4 regions of the Sphingomonas sp. MMS24-J13 genome follow, and region 1 is predicted to be linked to each of the others. Evidence: predicted binding sites of a transcription regulator. Region 1 holds the regulator's gene; each other region holds the start of a gene.
What was found. Region 1 encodes LexA, which represses DNA repair genes until DNA is damaged. Its sites were predicted from a motif close to GTTCCNCNCTTGTTCT; they were not measured.

Region 1 (4,185 bases):
ACAAGTTGCTCGACGTGCTCAAGCGCCGCGCGTTCGAGCATAAGCTCACCCCGACGATCGGCCGCAGCCATGGCATCCATGCCGAGCCGGTGACGTTCGGGCTCAAGCTGGCCGAGGCCTATGCCGAGTTCAGCCGCAACAAGGCGCGGCTGCTGGCGGCGCGCGCCGACATCGCCACCTGCGCAATTTCGGGCGCGGTCGGCACCTTCGCGAATATCGATCCGCGGGTGGAGGAATATGTAGCGGGGAAGCTCGACCTCGCGGTCGAGCCGGTCTCGACCCAGGTGATTCCGCGCGATCGCCATGCGATATTCTTCGCCACTTTGGGCGTGATCGCCTCGTCGATCGAGCGGCTGGCGGTCGAGGTGCGCCACCTGCAGCGCACCGAAGTGCTGGAAGCGGAGGAATATTTCTCGCCCGGCCAGAAGGGCTCGTCGGCGATGCCGCACAAGCGCAATCCGGTGCTGACCGAGAATCTGACCGGTCTCGCCCGCATGGTGCGCGGCTATGTCACCCCGGCGCTGGAGAATGTCGCCCTGTGGCATGAGCGCGACATCAGTCACTCGTCGGTCGAACGCTACATCGGCCCCGACGCCACCATCACGCTGGATTTCGCACTCGCGCGGCTGACCGGAGTGATGGACAAACTGCTCGTCTATCCGGCGCGGATGCAGAAGAATCTCGATCGCATGGGCGGGCTGGTCCACTCGCAGCGCGTGCTTCTCGCGCTGACGCAGGCTGGGGTCAGCCGTGAGGATTCGTATCGGCTGGTCCAGCGCAACGCGATGAAGGTGTGGGAATCCGACGGCGAACTATCGCTGCTGGAGCTGCTCAAGGCCGATCCCGAGGTGCCCTTGTCCGATGCGGAACTCGAGGAGAAGTTCGACCTCGGATATCATTTCAAGCAGGTCGATACGATCTTCGAGCGGGTGTTCGGCGAGAGCTGAGAGCCCTCTCCCTCTGGGTGTGCGGTCGTTTCGGTGATCATTCGGGATGATCGTTCGACCGCACAGGCTGGGTGAGGGTGACAGGTCCAGTGGACTGGGCGTTCCGGCTCCGTGCCCTTGCCCCTCCCACCGCTTCCCTCTGCAGGAGAGGGAGTTAGTCCGGCTTATGCGCCGCTAATTCGTTCCCCGCAGGATCGCGGAAGTGGAAGCGCCGGCCGCCGGGGAAGCCGAAGATCGGTTTCGTGATCGCGCCACCCGCCTGCTCGACTGCCGCCAGCGCCGCCTCCAGATCGGGCACGTTGATCACCGGCAGCGGCGCCGCGCTCTTTTCAGGTCGATCGGCCTGCAATCCGATGTCGACGTCGCCCGTCAGCGTGCAGGCATAAGTCGGGCCGAAGGCGGTCATGTCCCAGCCGAACACACCTTCATAGAAGGCCTTGGCCGCATCGATATCGTCAACCGGCAGTTCGATGAAATCGGGGCGGCCCTTGCCGGCCATCAGTGATAGCGCCGCAACAGGCCGGCGAGCTTGCCCTGGATGCGCACCTGGTTCGGCTTGTAGCGCTGCGGATCGTAGGCACGGTTGGCCGGATCAAGGCGAATCATATTGCCTTCGTGGCGGAAATATTTGAGCGTCGCCTCGCTATCGTCGATCAGCGCCACCACGATATCGCCGTCGCGCGCGGTATCGGCCTTGCGGATCAGCGCGTAATCGCCGTCGAGAATGCCCGCCTCGACCATCGAATCGCCGGCGACCTCGAGCGCATAATGTTCGCCCGAGCCGAGCAGAGCTGCGGGCACCGAGAGCATGTTCTGCCCTTCCATCGCCTCGATCGGCATGCCGGCTGCGATGCGACCGTGCAGGGGCACCTCGATCACGTCGTTGGCGGCGATCGGCATCGGCTTCGGTGGCGCCTTGGCCAGGGTCGGCGCCACGGCCTTGACCGGCGGCTTCACCGCCGACTTGATCGCCTCGGGCAGGCGCAGGATCTCCAGCGCGCGAGCGCGGTTGGGCAGGCGGCGGATGAAGTTGCGTTCCTCCAGCGCCGAGATCAGCCGGTGGACGCCCGATTTAGACTTGAGATCGAGCGCTTCCTTCATCTCCTCGAACGAGGGCGACACGCCGGTTTCGGCGAGGCGATCGTTGATGAAAGTCAGCAGCTCATGTTGCTTGCGCGTCAGCATGGCGTTTCCCGCGTTTAGGAACGAATGCGGAACGTGTAGGAAACACTTTGAGAGGTGTCAAGCGATCCTCAGGATATCCACAATTTCACCCACAGGGGCCGCCGGCGCCTCGCCAGCGCGCACGATCAGAGCATCGGCGCGCGCCAGCATCGCGAGCGCCGCGCTGTCTTGCCCCGAGAGCGGCAGGATGCCCTCGGGCGTGATCAGCCCGCGCAGAAAATCGGTGCGCTCGGTCACCTTGGGGAGCGGGCCGGCGAGCGGCATTCGCTCGCCCTTTGGGAAAGGCGCAGTGTCGCCGACGAGGCGGCGCACCAGCGGGAGCAGAAACAGAAAGGCGGTGACGAAGGCCGAAACCGGATTGCCCGGCAGCCCGAGCACGATCGCATCCTGCAGCCGGCCAGCCATCAGCGGCTTGCCCGGCCGCATCCTGACCCGCCAGAAATCCATGTCGGCGCCCGCCGCCTTGAGCGCCGGGCGGACGAGATCGTGATCGCCGACCGAGGCACCGCCCGTGGTGACGATGATGTCCGCATCGCGCGCCGCGGCAGCAAATCCCTCGGTAAGCTCATCGAGCCGATCGGGCAGGATGCCGCCATCGCGCACCTCGGCCGGCAGGCCCGCCAGCATCGCGGCGAGCATCGGGCCATTCGAGGCGGGCAACGCCAAGCCACTGCCTGGCTGACCCGGCCTGATCAATTCGTCGCCGGTCGAAATGATGGTGATGCGGGGGCGCCGCGGAACCGGCACCGTGCCGTGCCCGCCCATGGCGGCGAGGGCGATCCGGGCGGGCGTAAGACGCTCACCCGCCGCGACAAGTATATCGCCCTGCGCGAAATCGGACCCGTGCGCGCGGACGTGATAGCCCTTCAAGGCAGGCCCTTCCCCGGACAGGCGGAGTACCTCGCCATCGCGCGTCGCCTCTTCCTGGACGAGAACCGTATCGGCGCCTGCGGGCAACGGCGCGCCAGTGAAGATCCGCGCCGCCTCGCCCGGCGCCAGCGCGTAATCGAGCCCGGCCCCCGCCCTGCTCTCGCCCACCACACGCCATGGCCCGGGCAATTCGGCGAAACGGATCGCATAGCCATCCATCGCCGACAGATCGGCAGCGGGCTGAGCACGGCCGGCGACGATATCCTCTGCCGCATGCCGCCCGATCGCTTCCACAAACGGAGCACGCTCGATCGGCAGGTCCCGCGCAAGCGCGAGCAGGCGCGCCTGCGCTTCCGCAACGGGGAGCAGGCTCATGGTGCGCGCCAGTCGCCCGAGCGGCCGCCCGACTTCGCGATGAGCCTGATCTCGCCGATCCGCATCGCCTTATCGATGGCTTTGGCCATGTCGTAGAGCGTCAGCAGCGCGACGGAGACCGCGGTCAACGCCTCCATCTCGATCCCGGTCTGGCCGCTGGTGGTGATCGTGGCAGTGCAATCGATCCCAGCCTCACCCAGCACCAGATCGACGCTCGCCGCGGCGATCGGCAAGGGGTGGCACAGCGGGATCAGCTCGGCGGTGCGCTTGGCCGCCATGATCCCGGCGACGCGCGCCACCGCCAGCGCATCGCCCTTGGCGAGCGTTCCGGCCCGGATCGCCGCCAGCGCATCGGCCGACATGGCGATATGGCCCGCCGCAGTGGCGGTACGCTTGGTCACCGCCTTGGCCGAAACGTCGACCATATGCGCCGCACCCGCCTCGTCGAGATGGGTGAGCTTGCTCATGCCGGTTCGAGCAGCGCGCGCGTGGCGGCGGTGACATCCGCCTGCCGCATCAGGCTCTCGCCCACGAGGAAAGCACGCACGCCATGCGCCGCCATCGCTTCGACATCGGCATGCGAGCCGATGCCGCTTTCGGCGACGAACAGACAATCGGCCGGCGCCCGCGCGACCAATTCGTAGGTGCGCGCGAAATCGACGGTGAAATCGCGCAGATCGCGATTGTTCGCCCCGATCAGGCGCGACTTGAGCCGCAGCGCGCGCTCCAGTTCGGCGGCGTCATGCACCTCGACCAGCACGTCCATGCTACGCTCGAGCGCCGCAGCCTCGATCTCTGCCATGACGCT
Region 2 (4,185 bases), 300 kb from region 1:
CCCCTTCGACCGCGGTCCTGATCTCATTGAAATGGTTAACAGGCCATAAAGCTGCGGCAAGGGGTTCGTTTAGGCCGACAGGAGGCCGGTCGCGGCGGAACCATTCGAACGTTTAATCGACGTGCGCGCCTTCATCGATAAAATGGCCCGTCTCACCGTACTTGCAACGTCACGCCGCGATTCGGGCGATTGCAATGCGGAGAGAGGCACTTGCGATCGAGCGCACCACGCTGGATCGCGCCGTCGCGGGGCTAGGTCGGCAGGGTGAGATAGGACCCTTGGGCGTCGATGGCCGAAAGGCCGGCTCGACCGCATGTTCCGCTCGATCACGACCGCTTGCGGAGGGTCGCGACAATCTAAGCTCACGAAGCCTAATACCGGGACTTTGCAATCGACCAGTTCACTAAGGCAGGCATTACACTTCAAGCCGATTTTAAGAAGGATCGGCCTAATCCTAAGGCTCAAGCGGGCACCGCGAGCGCATTACGATCAAAAACCGGGGGCATCGGCGTCGCCGATGGCCCCCGACCTTTACATGTTAGGCAAACTTGATCGCGACGTTGCGGCGACGGGTGGTGCGAAGCGCGCCACCAACCATGCCGAAACCGCCGAGCATCAAAGCCCACGAAGCCGGCTCAGGAACGGCGCTCTGCGGGTTGCCGCCGGCGTTGAATGGCGCAAACGCGACGGTGCCCGAATAGGAACCCTTACCGCTACCCGAGATGAGCAGGGTCTGCAGCCCTGCGTTCACCGGAAGATCGGTGAACGAAAACGACTGGTTCGGCAGCGCCGGCATGAAGTTCAGATCGACCCCGTTGAGCGAAACCGAGGTGAACGTCAGGCCCGACGAACCCGTTACGTTGGCCGATCCAACGAGCGAGCTGATCACGCCATCCGCAGGAACATTGAACGTCCAGGAATTGTTGAACGTCCCGTTCACGTTGGATCCGAAGAATCCGGACAGGTACGTTGCGGGGTCGCCGGCGAGGCCGATCGTCGCCGCATTGGCGCCTGAGGAAACAGCAAACACGGCTGCGGTCGCAGCAATCGCACAAAAAACTGAACGCATAAACATAACTCCCTGAACCACCGGCTCATGGCGCCAGGCAAATAGCCCATGCGAGGTGGTAACCTCGGCGCTGGTCGGGTTAACAAAATGTTAAAGACGATTGTTCCGCCCCGGACCGGTTGAATTTCACCAACCTTTACATGACGATGCCGTAACAATCTCGCCGGTACCGGTGGGCAGCGGCCATTCAGGCCCGCGAGCCGCCTGCCGGCCGCGATAGACGAACCGGACGATGGGTGGGCCGTTGGAGGCGCCTTTGCGGGCGGGCTCCACCCTCCAAATTGCTGCAGCGCAGCGTGATGGGCGGCAGTCTTTTAGCGAACGCCACTCCCGGGGGCTGGCCCTATGAGGGGCCAGGCTCTGCCGGTTCCGATTGCCGCTGCTGCCACCAGCGGAGCAGCCGCGGGCTCATCGCGATGGCCAGGACGACGGCGCCCGCCGCAAAGATCAGCAAGGTCGCCGATTTGATCCGGTGCAGCCAGGGATCGATCGTCTTGCCGAACAGGAACCCGCCCCACACCATCAGCACCGCCCACACCGCCGCCGAGATCGCGTTGAGCATGACGAAGGTCCGCGATTGGATATGCGATGCCGAGATCGCGATCGGGGTTACCGTCCGCATGCCGTAAATGAAGCGGAAGCTCAGCGTGAACAGGATAAGGTGATGCTCGAGGATGCGGAGCGCGCGCTGGAAGGCCGGACGCTTCTCGACCCGTTTGACCCACTTCTCCTGCTCGTAATGCCGCGCGAGCCAGAACCAGAGCTGGTCGGCAATGCACGCCCCGACCCCGGCGGCGACCACCACGCCCCAGACCGGCAAGAGACCGTTCTGCGCCAGTACCCCGCCGGTGATCGCCACCGCCTCCCCCTCGATGCCCGCACCGACGAAGATGGCGGCCAAACCGAAGCGCGCGATCAGGGTTTCCAGTGCCAGCGCGATACCCCTTGGTTTGGTTGCAAGAGTTTAGGCCACGGAATGACGCGCGCAAGCTTGCACGGATTCCACCGCCGCTCCGCATGCCACGACCTCACTCGAGGCCGAGCTTGCCTTTGAGCGCGTCGATCCGCTTCGAGGCTTCGGCCTTGCTGAGATCGGCCACCGGCATTTCCTCGCCCGCTTCCTCGCTCAAGGTCGCCAGATAGGAGGCCTGCGCGCCGGTGATGGGATCGTCGCCCGAGACCCAATTGTCCGGATCTTTCTCGGTATTCGAGCCGGGATGCTCGTCGAGCTTGGGGTTGTGCAGCTGTTCGCTCATGTCGACCTCGATGTTCCTTGTTTGTTCGGCCCTTAAACGGCATGGCGGATGGATGGTTCCGGCGCGGCGAGCCGCGGGTCCTTGATCGCGACCATGCCGATGGCCATCTGGCGCCCGCGGCCCCAAGCGAAGGATCGAGTCATGGCACTGCGCGACATTCTGCCCGGCAAACTCGGTTTCGGCGCGGCGCCGCTCGGCAATATGTTCCGCGACATTCCCGAGTACGAGGCGCTGGCGACGGTCGAAGCCGCGTGGGACGATGGCATCCGCTATTACGACAATGCGCCCTTCTACGGCGCCGGGTTGGCGGAGATCCGCATGGGCCGCGCGCTCGCGGGCAAGCCGCGTGAAGACTATGTGATCAGCACCAAGGTCGGCCGGGTGATCCTCGACGAGCTCGAGGATGTCGGCGCGCGCGACCAGGGCGAGAAAGCCGGCGTCTTCGCGCATGGCCGCGCCAACAAAGTCGTCAACGATTACAGCCACGACGCGACCTTGCGATCGATCGAGGGGAGCCTGGAGCGCTTGCAGACCGATCGGATAGAGATCGTCTTCGTCCACGATCTGGCGCGCGATTTCTGGGGCGATCAATGGATCGCGCGCTTCGAGGAGGCGCGGACGGGCGCGTTCCGCGCGCTCGATCGGTTGCGCGACGAGGGCGTGATCAAGGCGTGGGGGCTCGGCGTCAATCTGGTCGAGCCGATCGAGACCTTGCTCGATCTGAAGGAGTCGCGCCCCGACGGCGCCTTGCTGGCGGGGCGTTACACCCTGCTCGATCATGCGCGCGCGCTGCAGCGGGTGATGCCCACGGTGGCCGCCAAGGGCCTCGGCATCGTCGTCGGCGGGCCGTACAGTTCGGGCGCGCTCGTGGGCGGGCCCAATTTCGAATATGCCCCTGCCCCGCCGGCCATCCTCGACAAGGTGGCACGGATCAAGGCGATCGCGGATCGCCATGGAGTCAGCATGAAGGCGGCCGGACTGCAATTCGCACTGGCCAATCCCGCGGTTGCGGCGGTGATCCCCGGCGCCAGCCACCCGAGCCGGATCGCGGAGGATCGCGCGGCGCTGGACGAGAGAGTGCCGGCGGATTTCTGGCACGAATTGCGGACGGAGGGACTGGTCGATCCAGCGGCGCCGTTGCCGGCATAACCCAACGGCAGCCCATCCGTCTTCGTGTCCGGAGTCCTCTGATCGGCCGATCCCGCACGGAACCCGGCGCGCCGTTCCGGCGTAGGCAATCCCGTGTCTAAACCCGTCCTGCTCTGGCTCCGCCAGGATCTCCGCCTCGCCGATCAACCCGCGCTCATGGCTGCCATCGGCGAGGGCCCGGTCATCCCGGTCTATGTGCTCGACGACGAGACGCCGGGTGATTGGCGGATCGGCGGGGCGCAACGCTGGTGGCTGCATCACAGCCTCGCCAGCCTCGCACAAAGCCTGAAGGCGAAGGGCAGCCGGCTGATCCTGCGGCGCGGGCGTGCCGATACGGTGCTGCGCGATCTGATGGCCGAGACCGGCGCGAGCCAGATCCACGCGATCCGCCATTACGAGCCATGGTGGCGCAAGGCCGAGGCCGCGCTCGGCGATGCGCTCTGCCTGCACGACGGCAACCATCTCGCCCCGGTCGAGCAGGTGCGCAACGGATCCGGCCAGCCGTATCGGATGTACTCGGCCTTCTGGCGCGCGCTGCAGGAGCAATTGCCCCCGGACAAACCGATCCCTGCGCCGGACACGATCCCTGCCCCGCCCCACTGGCCGAAGAGCGAACCGCTCGCGGACTGGCAGTTGCTGCCGCACAAGCCCGATTGGTCCACCGGCTTCGGCGACGCCTGGACGCCGGGCGAGGCCGCGGCGCTGGCCAGG
Region 3 (4,185 bases), 1.7 Mb from region 1:
AACGGTGAAGCGCCGGTGATGGAGGAACTCGTCGAAGCCGGTTAAGTCGGCCTGCGCCGCCCGCCAAGTCCATCCGAAATCGAACGATCTGTTCGCGTGATCGTTCGTCCTGCATCGTCTGGGTTATTGCAGAATCCGCCGGATCGTGTCTCAATGCCGCCGACGCATGCCGATCGGGGGATAGGCGATGAGCGACGCATCGGACGGGGAGGATTTCAGGCAGCCGCTTCCGGAGCCCGAACCGGAGCCGTGGTGGCGGCTGACGTCCCGATTGAGATGGATCTTCGGGCTGGACCGGTCCCAGCTTGAGGGGCAGGCCTTTGCCGGGGTGATCTATGCCGCCGCCGCGGGCAGGAGCCGGCGCCTTCCGGCACTGCAGGCGGTGGCCGAGTCTCTCCAGGCGCTGCGCAGTCGTCCCGACCTGACCGCGGCGATGGCGTGCGAGCGCCTTTATTACGATGCCCTGCCGCCCGCGGACCTGCGTGCTGAGCTATGGGCGTTGCGCGATCGTCTCGTGCGCGTCGGCACCGCCGATGCGCTGGCCGCATTCAAGGCGAGCCGGATCGAGAACGTGGCGAAGGCTACCGACCTAGAGGTGCGCGCCGAGGTCGATTCGATCCTGAGCTACACGCATAAGAGCTATCAGCTCGCCACCGTTCGCGAGGTTGCGGCCCGGGGTCTCAAATTCTGGCTGACGCTGCTCACGCTCGTGACCTTCATATGCTTCATGGTGCTCCTCTGGTACGAGGCGCCAAGCCTGGGGGTGGCGCATCCGGGGTCGCTCTTCCTGGGGTTCGGCGCGATCATGGTGACGGGGGTGCTGGGGGCGATGATGAGCATCGGCCGCCGGCTTCAAGGCGCGATCAGCAGCAAAGTCATGCAGGACGATCCCTTGTTCGAGATTGCGGCGCTCGAGCTGGGCCAGGTCAGCATTCTGCTGTCCTGCCTGATCGGGGCGATCTTCGCGCTGCTCGTCTACCTCATCTTCTTCGGCGCGATCGGCAAGGCATTGGGGCTGGACGGGGGAATCGTGCTGCCCAAATTCACCTTCGACTCGCTCGGGCGCGAACAGAGCATGGCCCGCGCGCTCTGCCTGGAAAGCGATCGGGAACTCGCGAAGATGCTGGTCATCGCCTTCGTGGCGGGCTTTGCCGAGCGGCTGGTCCCAGATGCGATCGATCGCATCCTCAGCCAGAGCAACGACAAGAAATAGCCGGTAGGCGGATTAGCCGCGCGGCTTGCCGGCAATGAGCCTGCCGAGCACGTCCTGGGCCAGCGTGCCCAGCGCCACGCCGATATCGTGGGGGTCTGCCGGGCCTTTCACCGGTTCCGCCCGCTTTGCGTCGTTCGCCGGCACCGCCTCGGGTGCTCCCGCCCTGGCCGCCGCCCGTTTCTCCCGTTCCTTCCTCGCCGCCGCTGTCGCGGCAGCCGCCGCCATGCTCAGCCCCGCCGCGATCAGCTCGCGCCCGACCGGGCTGTTCGCGGTTTCCAGCAGCCTGCCGCCAGCCTTGCGCAACTCCTTGGTGAGCTTCACCCCGCCGATCCGCTTCGGCAATTTCATCGTCTTCTTCGCCATCTCGATACCCTCACGTGTATCATTAAGATAATACACATCCGCCCGGATGCAACCGGGTGGTGGCACAAGCGGTTTCGGCTTCCTATTTGAAGGTCAGGCTACCCTTGCCCTCCGAACAAATCTGGAACAAACTGGCGTTATGAGTCTCACCCATATCCGCGTCCGTGGCGCGCGCGAGCACAATCTCAAGGGCGTGGATGTCGATATTCCGCGTGAGACCTTGACGGTGATCACCGGCCTGTCCGGATCGGGCAAATCCAGCCTCGCCTTCGACACGATCTATGCCGAGGGGCAGCGCCGTTACGTCGAATCCTTGTCGGCTTACGCGCGCCAGTTCCTCGAGCTGATGCAGAAGCCCGATGTCGAGCATATCGAGGGGCTCTCGCCCGCCATCTCGATCGAGCAGAAGACGACCAGCCGCAATCCGCGCTCGACCGTCGCGACCGTCACCGAAATCTACGATTATATGCGCCTGCTGTGGGCGCGGGTCGGCATTCCTTATTCGCCCGTCACGGGCCTGCCGATCAGCGCGCAGACGGTCAGCCAGATGGTCGATCGCGTGATGCAATTGCCCGAGGGTACGCGCTTCTATCTGCTCGCGCCCGCGGTGCGCGGCCGCAAGGGCGAGTATAAGAAGGAGCTCGCCGAGTGGCAGAAGGGCGGCTTCACCCGCGTCCGCATCGATGGCGAGATGGTGGAGATCGAGGACGCCCCCGCGCTCGACAAGAAATTCAAGCATGACATCGAGGTCGTGGTCGATCGCCTCGCCATCCGCGAAGGGATCGAGACCCGCCTCGCGCAGAGCTTCGAAACCGCGCTCAAGCTGGCCGAGGGCATGGCCTATGTCGATCTCGCCGAGGGCGTCGTGCCCGGGCGCGAGAACGAGGCGGGCAGCGGCACCAGCAAGAAGGGCGCGGCCAAGGGATCGGCCGCGGCCGGGGTCGGCGGCGTGCCGCTCAACCGGATCGTCTTTTCGGAGAAGTTCGCCTGCCCGGTGTCGGGCTTCACCATTCCCGAGATCGAGCCCCGGCTCTTCTCGTTCAACGCGCCGCAGGGCGCATGCCCGGCCTGTGATGGGCTCGGCGAGAAGCTCTATTTCGATCCGCAGATGGTCGTGCCCAACGAAAATCTGTCGATCGCCAAGGGCGCGGTCGTGCCGTGGGCCAAGTCCAATCCGCCAAGCCCTTATTACATGCAGGTGCTCGCCAGCCTCGCCAAGGCCAACGGCTTCAAGCTGGAGACGCCGTGGAACGAGCTTTCGGCGGCGGATCAGGAGGCCGTCCTCCATGGCACGAAGGGCAAGGCGATCCCGCTGACCTTCGTCGACGGGCGCAAGAGCTACACCGTCACCAAGCCGTTCGAAGGCGTGATCGGCAATCTCGAACGCCGCATGGCATCGACCGAGAGCGCGTGGATGCGCGAGGAATTGTCGAAATATCAGGGCACGCGGCCCTGCGAGGTGTGCAACGGCGCGCGCCTCAAGCCCGAGGCGCTGGCGGTGAAGATCGGTGGCGAGGATATCTCGATGTCGACCCGCCGTGCGGTCGGGCCTGCATTGGCTTTCTTCCGCGCGATGCCCGAGCATCTCAACCCCCAGCAAACGCAGATCGCGACCCCGATCCTCAAGGAGATCGTCGAGCGGCTCGGTTTCCTCGACAATGTCGGGCTCGACTATCTCAATCTCGATCGCACCTCGGGCACGCTTTCCGGCGGCGAGAGCCAGCGTATCCGGCTGGCATCGCAGATCGGCAGCGGGCTGTCGGGCGTGCTCTATGTGCTGGACGAGCCCTCGATCGGGCTCCACCAGCGCGACAACGACCGGCTGATCGTCACGCTCAAGCGGCTGCGCGATCTCGGCAACACCGTGCTCGTGGTCGAGCATGACGAGGATGCGATCCGCACCGCCGATTATGTGATCGATATGGGTCCGGGCGCGGGCGTCCATGGCGGTAACGTCATCGCCGCCGGCACGCTCGACGAGGTGCTGGCGAACGAGGACAGCCTCACCGCCGATTACCTCACCGGCCGCCGTTCGGTCCCGCTGCCGGCCAAGCGCCGCAAGGGCAATGGCAAGAAGCTCACCGTGCGTGGTGCGCGCGCCAACAACCTCAAGGACGTGACCGCCAGCATCCCGCTCGGCACCTTCACCTGCATCACCGGCGTGTCGGGGTCGGGCAAGTCGACCTTCACGATCGACACCTTGTTCGCCTCGGCCAGTCGCCAGCTCAATGGTGCCCGCATCATCGCCGGCCATCACGAGACGATCGAGGGGCTCCAGCATCTCGACAAGGTGATCGACATCGATCAGTCGCCGATCGGCCGCACCCCGCGTTCGAACCCGGCCACCTATACGGGCGCCTTCACCCAGATCCGCGATTGGTTCGCCGGCCTGCCCGAGGCGCAGGCGCGCGGCTACAAGCCTGGGCGCTTCAGCTTCAACGTCAAGGGCGGCCGCTGCGAGGCATGCCAGGGCGACGGCGTGCTCAAGATCGAGATGCACTTCCTGCCCGATGTCTATGTGACGTGCGATGTCTGCCACGGTGCGCGCTACAATCGCGAGACGCTGGAGGTGAAGTTCCGCGATAAATCGATCGCCGAGGTGCTCGACA
Region 4 (4,185 bases), 1.3 Mb from region 1:
ACAGCGGCGGTGCGGGCGCGTTGCTCGAACGGCTTACCCGGCTTGGCTGGGCCGCTCCGGGGGCGTGGGCCACGGTCGAGACACGGAGCAACGAGACCGTGTCGGCCGACGGCTGGCTGCTCGACGCCGAGCGCACCTACGGAAAGGCTAAGCTTTCCGTCCTCGCCCGAGTACAAGCAGCGCAACCAGACTGATCGCCGCGAGTGCCGAGCAATAGAAGCCGACTGCCCACAAGCCGCCGCTCGTCGCCAGCGCCTGCGCCGCGAACGGGGTGAGTCCGCCGCCGAGGATGCCGGCGACGTTGAACGCCATCGACACGCCGGTATAGCGCACCAAAGGCGGGAACAGGCTCGGCAGCCAGCCGCCGAGCGGGCCATAAGTGAAGCCCATCACGAACAAGGCGAGGGCCAGGAACAGGAACAGTTCGAGCAGCGAGCCCGATCCCATCATCGGCTTGACGAGGAAGCCGAGAAGGATCGCAGCGAAGCTGCCGCCGAGCAGCACGCGGCGCTCGTCCCAATGCTTGTCCGCCGCCCAGGCCGCGATCCAGATACCGACAGCCATCATCAGGATCGCGCCCAATTGCACCATCAGCATCTGCTGCATCGTGTAACCGAGCGTCTTGACGCCGTAGCCGAGTGCAAAAGCCGTCGCGAGATAATAAAGGACGAAGCAGGCGATCGCGCCGAGCGTGCCGCCGATCAGCGGCCCCGCCTGCGTCTTGAACAAGGTCACCAGCGGCACCCTGGGCGGCTCTGCCGAAGCGCGGGCGGCGGCGAATTGTGGCGTTTCCGCGAGCTTCAGCCGGATCCACAAGCCCACCATCACCAGCAAGGCCGATACCGCGAACGGCACCCGCCAGCCCCAGGCGCGGAAATCCTCCGGCGTCAGCCACAGGCCGAGCAGGAGGAAGAAGCCATTGGCGACAAGGAAGCCCGCCGGTGCACCCAATTGCGGAAACATGCCGAAGCGCGCGCGCCAGCCCGGCGGCGCATGCTCGACCGCCAACAACGCGGCTCCGCCCCACTCGCCGCCCAGCCCGAAACCCTGACCGAAACGGAGAAGGCACAGCAGCAATGGCGCCCACCAGCCCGCATTGGCGTAGGTCGGCAGGAAAGCGACGAGCGTGGTGGAAATGCCCATCGTGAGCAGCGAGGCGACAAGTGTCGACTTGCGCCCGATCCGGTCGCCGAAATGCCCGAAGAAGATCGATCCGAGCGGTCGCGCGATAAAGGCGACGCCGAGGCTCGCGAAAGCGGCCAATTGCTGGGCGGATTTGGAGACGCTGGGGAAGAACAGTTCGCCGAACACGAGGCTTGCAGCCGTCGCATAGACGTAGAAATCGTAAAACTCGATCGCCGTGCCGACAAGACTTGCCGCCAGCACGCGCTGCGTCGAGGGCGCATTTGCAATCGTCGCCATAGTCCCTCCCCTGTCTCAGCGGACTGGGAACGAGCGATGGCGGGCCAAACGGCCCCGGTCAACCGCGAGGTCGACCGGGGCCGTTGGATTATCGTGCCTTAGCGCGGGTGACGGCTACGGCCGTGCTGCACGCACTTGTCGGTAACCGAGGCCGAACAGGGCGGATAGCTGGACGTGTCGACTGCTGCCGGGGCGGCAGGCGCCGCCGCGGTCGTATCGACGGTAGCAGACGTGTTGTCGGTGGTCGGCGCCGGGGTGGCGGCGGTCGCGCTCGCGGCAGGTCCGGTCGCATCCGGGGTGGCCGGCATCGTCGACGGAGCCGGCGGTGCGACCGGTGCGGTGTCCTGGGCGATGGCGGCGGTGCCGATGGCGAAGCTGGCAAGAAGGATAAGCTTGGTCTTCATGATGACCTCCTACGATACGTTTCAAGCCCGGCGGCCCCGTCAGGATGCCGCCAATAGGCAATTCTTCCCCGTTCGAGCCAATAGCACTCATGCGGCCAGAAAGTTCCCTCGCCTGAGACGCTCTGCGGTTGCCTGCGCGAGCGACGTTCCCTACCTGTTCAGGGGTGAGTCAGCTTGCCCCCACCCCGCCCGAACCCGCTTACCTGCGCGGTCTCAACCCCCCGCAGCGTGAAGCGGTGCTCACCACCGAAGGGCCGGTTCTGGTGCTGGCAGGTGCGGGAACCGGCAAGACTGCGGCGCTCACCGCACGCTTGGCGCACCTGATCGCAACGCGGCGTGCATGGCCATCCGAAATCCTCGCGGTAACTTTCACCAACAAGGCCGCGCGTGAAATGCGCGAGCGGGTGGGGCGGATCATGGGCGAGGCGGTCGAGGGCATGCCCTGGCTCGGCACCTTCCATTCGGTCGCGGCGCGCATGTTGCGGCGCCATGCCGAACTTGTCGGGCTGCAAAGCAACTTCACAATTCTTGATACCGACGACCAACTGCGCCTGCTCAAACAATTGATCGTGGCGGCAGATCTGGACGAGAAACGGTGGACTGCGCGTGCGCTCGCCGGGCTGATCGATCGCTGGAAGAATCGCGGTTGGGTTCCAGCGGAAATCGATGCGGGCGAAAGCGAGGCGTTCGCCAACGGGCGGGGCCAGGAATTGTATCGCGCCTATCAGGAGCGGCTGAAGGCCGTGAATGCCTGCGACTTCGGCGATCTGCTCCTGCACATGCTGACAATCCTCAAGAAGCACCGCGATGTGCTTGAATCATATCAGCAGCGCTTTCGCTACATCATGGTGGACGAATATCAGGATACCAATGCGAGCCAGTATCTCTGGCTCCGCCTGCTGGCGCAGGAGCGCAAGAACATCTGCTGCGTCGGCGACGACGACCAGTCGATCTATTCATGGCGCGGCGCAGAGGTCGCCAATATCTTGCGGTTCGAAAAGGATTTTCCGAACGCGAAGATCATCCGGCTCGAGCAGAATTATCGCTCGACCCCGCACATTCTCGCGGCTGCATCGGGGGTGATTGCCAACAATGGCGGGCGGCTCGGCAAGACGCTGTGGACCGAGGAGGCGTCCGGCGAGAAAGTCCGCGTCATCGGCATCTGGGACGGGCCCGAGGAAGCGCGCCGCGTCGGCGAAGAGATCGAGAGCGCGCAGCGCGGCGGCAAGACACTCGATCAGATGGCGATCCTCGTGCGCGCGCAATTCCAGACGCGCGAGTTCGAAGACCGCTTCATCGCGATCGGCATGCCCTACCGCATCGTCGGCGGCTTCCGCTTCTACGAACGCGCCGAGATCCGCGATGCGCTCGCTTACCTGCGCGTCATCGCCCAGCCGGCGGACGATCTGGCGTTCGAACGGATCGTCAACGTCCCCAAGCGCGGCATCGGCGACAAGGCGATCGCGAAGCTCCACATGCTGGCGCGCAGCGAAGGCCTCCCCCTCACCCACGCCGCTGCTCGGATCCTCGATACCGACGAGCTGACGCCGGCGGCACGCCGGTCGCTGGGCAACCTGATCGGCGACATCGCCCGCTGGCGCACCAAGCTCAACGAGCTGCCGCATGCCGAAGTGGCGCGGCTCATGCTCGACGAGAGCGGCTATACCGGGATGCTGCAGGCCGAGCGCTCGACCGAGGCCACCGGGCGTCTGGAGAACCTGACCGAGCTGGCGCGCGCGATGGAAGAATATGAAACGCTCGGCGCCTTCCTCGAGCATGTCAGCCTCGTCATGGACAATGACGCGCAGGCCGATGAGGCCAAGGTGACGATCATGACGATCCATGGCGCCAAGGGGCTTGAATTCGATACGGTCTTCCTCGTCGGCTGGGAGGAAGGCGTCTTCCCCTCGCAACGCGCGCTCGACGAAGGCGGCAATGCCAGCCTCGAGGAGGAACGCCGCCTCGCTTATGTCGCGATTACGCGTGCGCGGCGGCGGGCCTATATCCTCCACGCCGCCAATCGCCGCATCTACGGGCAATGGACCTCGTCCATCCCGTCGCGCTTCGTCAACGAACTACCCGCCGACCATATCGAGAGCGAGACGACCATGTCCGGCGGCGAAAGCCTGTGGCGCGCGCAATGGAGCGAGCAAGGCGACCCCTTCGCGCATGTCGCGCGCGAACGCCCGGCGCATGCCGCCACGCGCGGCCCGGGGTGGCAGCGCGCCGCGACCAAGCCGCTCGACATGGCCCCTGCCCGGCTGGCCGAAGTGAAGGCGAGCGCCGCCAGCTTCGCCGCCAAGCCGCGCAGCGACCTGGCGCCTGGCCAGCGGGTATTCCATAGCAAGTTCGGCTACGG

Region 2: a site for LexA is predicted at 2,338-2,353, ahead of AB4Z44_RS10915 (DUF3072 domain-containing protein). Genes of this name have one in related genera too.
Region 3: a site for LexA is predicted at 1,689-1,704, ahead of uvrA (excinuclease ABC subunit UvrA). Genes of this name have one in related genera too.
Region 4: a site for LexA is predicted at 1,972-1,987, ahead of AB4Z44_RS05965 (ATP-dependent helicase). Genes of this name have one in related genera too.

Annotation. Positions count from the first base shown of each region.
Region 1 covers NZ_CP173258.1:2,636,930-2,641,114, forward strand. Annotated here, with positions in the region: gene purB (adenylosuccinate lyase) at 1-947, shown strand, start outside; gene AB4Z44_RS12345 (VOC family protein) at 1,102-1,446, opposite strand; gene lexA (transcriptional repressor LexA) at 1,446-2,132, opposite strand; gene glp (gephyrin-like molybdotransferase Glp) at 2,190-3,377, opposite strand; gene moaC (cyclic pyranopterin monophosphate synthase MoaC) at 3,374-3,844, opposite strand; gene trpC (indole-3-glycerol phosphate synthase TrpC) at 3,841-4,185, opposite strand, start outside.
Region 2 covers NZ_CP173258.1:2,339,704-2,343,888, forward strand. Annotated here, with positions in the region: gene AB4Z44_RS10905 (FxDxF family PEP-CTERM protein) at 539-1,069, opposite strand; gene AB4Z44_RS10910 (DedA family protein) at 1,413-1,970, opposite strand; gene AB4Z44_RS10915 (DUF3072 domain-containing protein) at 2,098-2,325, opposite strand; gene AB4Z44_RS10920 (aldo/keto reductase) at 2,467-3,474, shown strand; gene AB4Z44_RS10925 (cryptochrome/photolyase family protein) at 3,568-4,185, shown strand, end outside.
Region 3 covers NZ_CP173258.1:4,343,406-4,347,590, forward strand. Annotated here, with positions in the region: gene AB4Z44_RS20120 (Rieske 2Fe-2S domain-containing protein) at 1-45, shown strand, start outside; gene AB4Z44_RS20125 (hypothetical protein) at 188-1,213, shown strand; gene AB4Z44_RS20130 (hypothetical protein) at 1,226-1,576, opposite strand; gene uvrA (excinuclease ABC subunit UvrA) at 1,716-4,185, shown strand, end outside.
Region 4 covers NZ_CP173258.1:1,294,503-1,298,687, reverse strand. Annotated here, with positions in the region: gene rsmD (16S rRNA (guanine(966)-N(2))-methyltransferase RsmD) at 1-194, shown strand, start outside; gene AB4Z44_RS05975 (MFS transporter) at 148-1,422, opposite strand; gene AB4Z44_RS05970 (hypothetical protein) at 1,521-1,826, opposite strand; gene AB4Z44_RS05965 (ATP-dependent helicase) at 1,991-4,185, shown strand, end outside.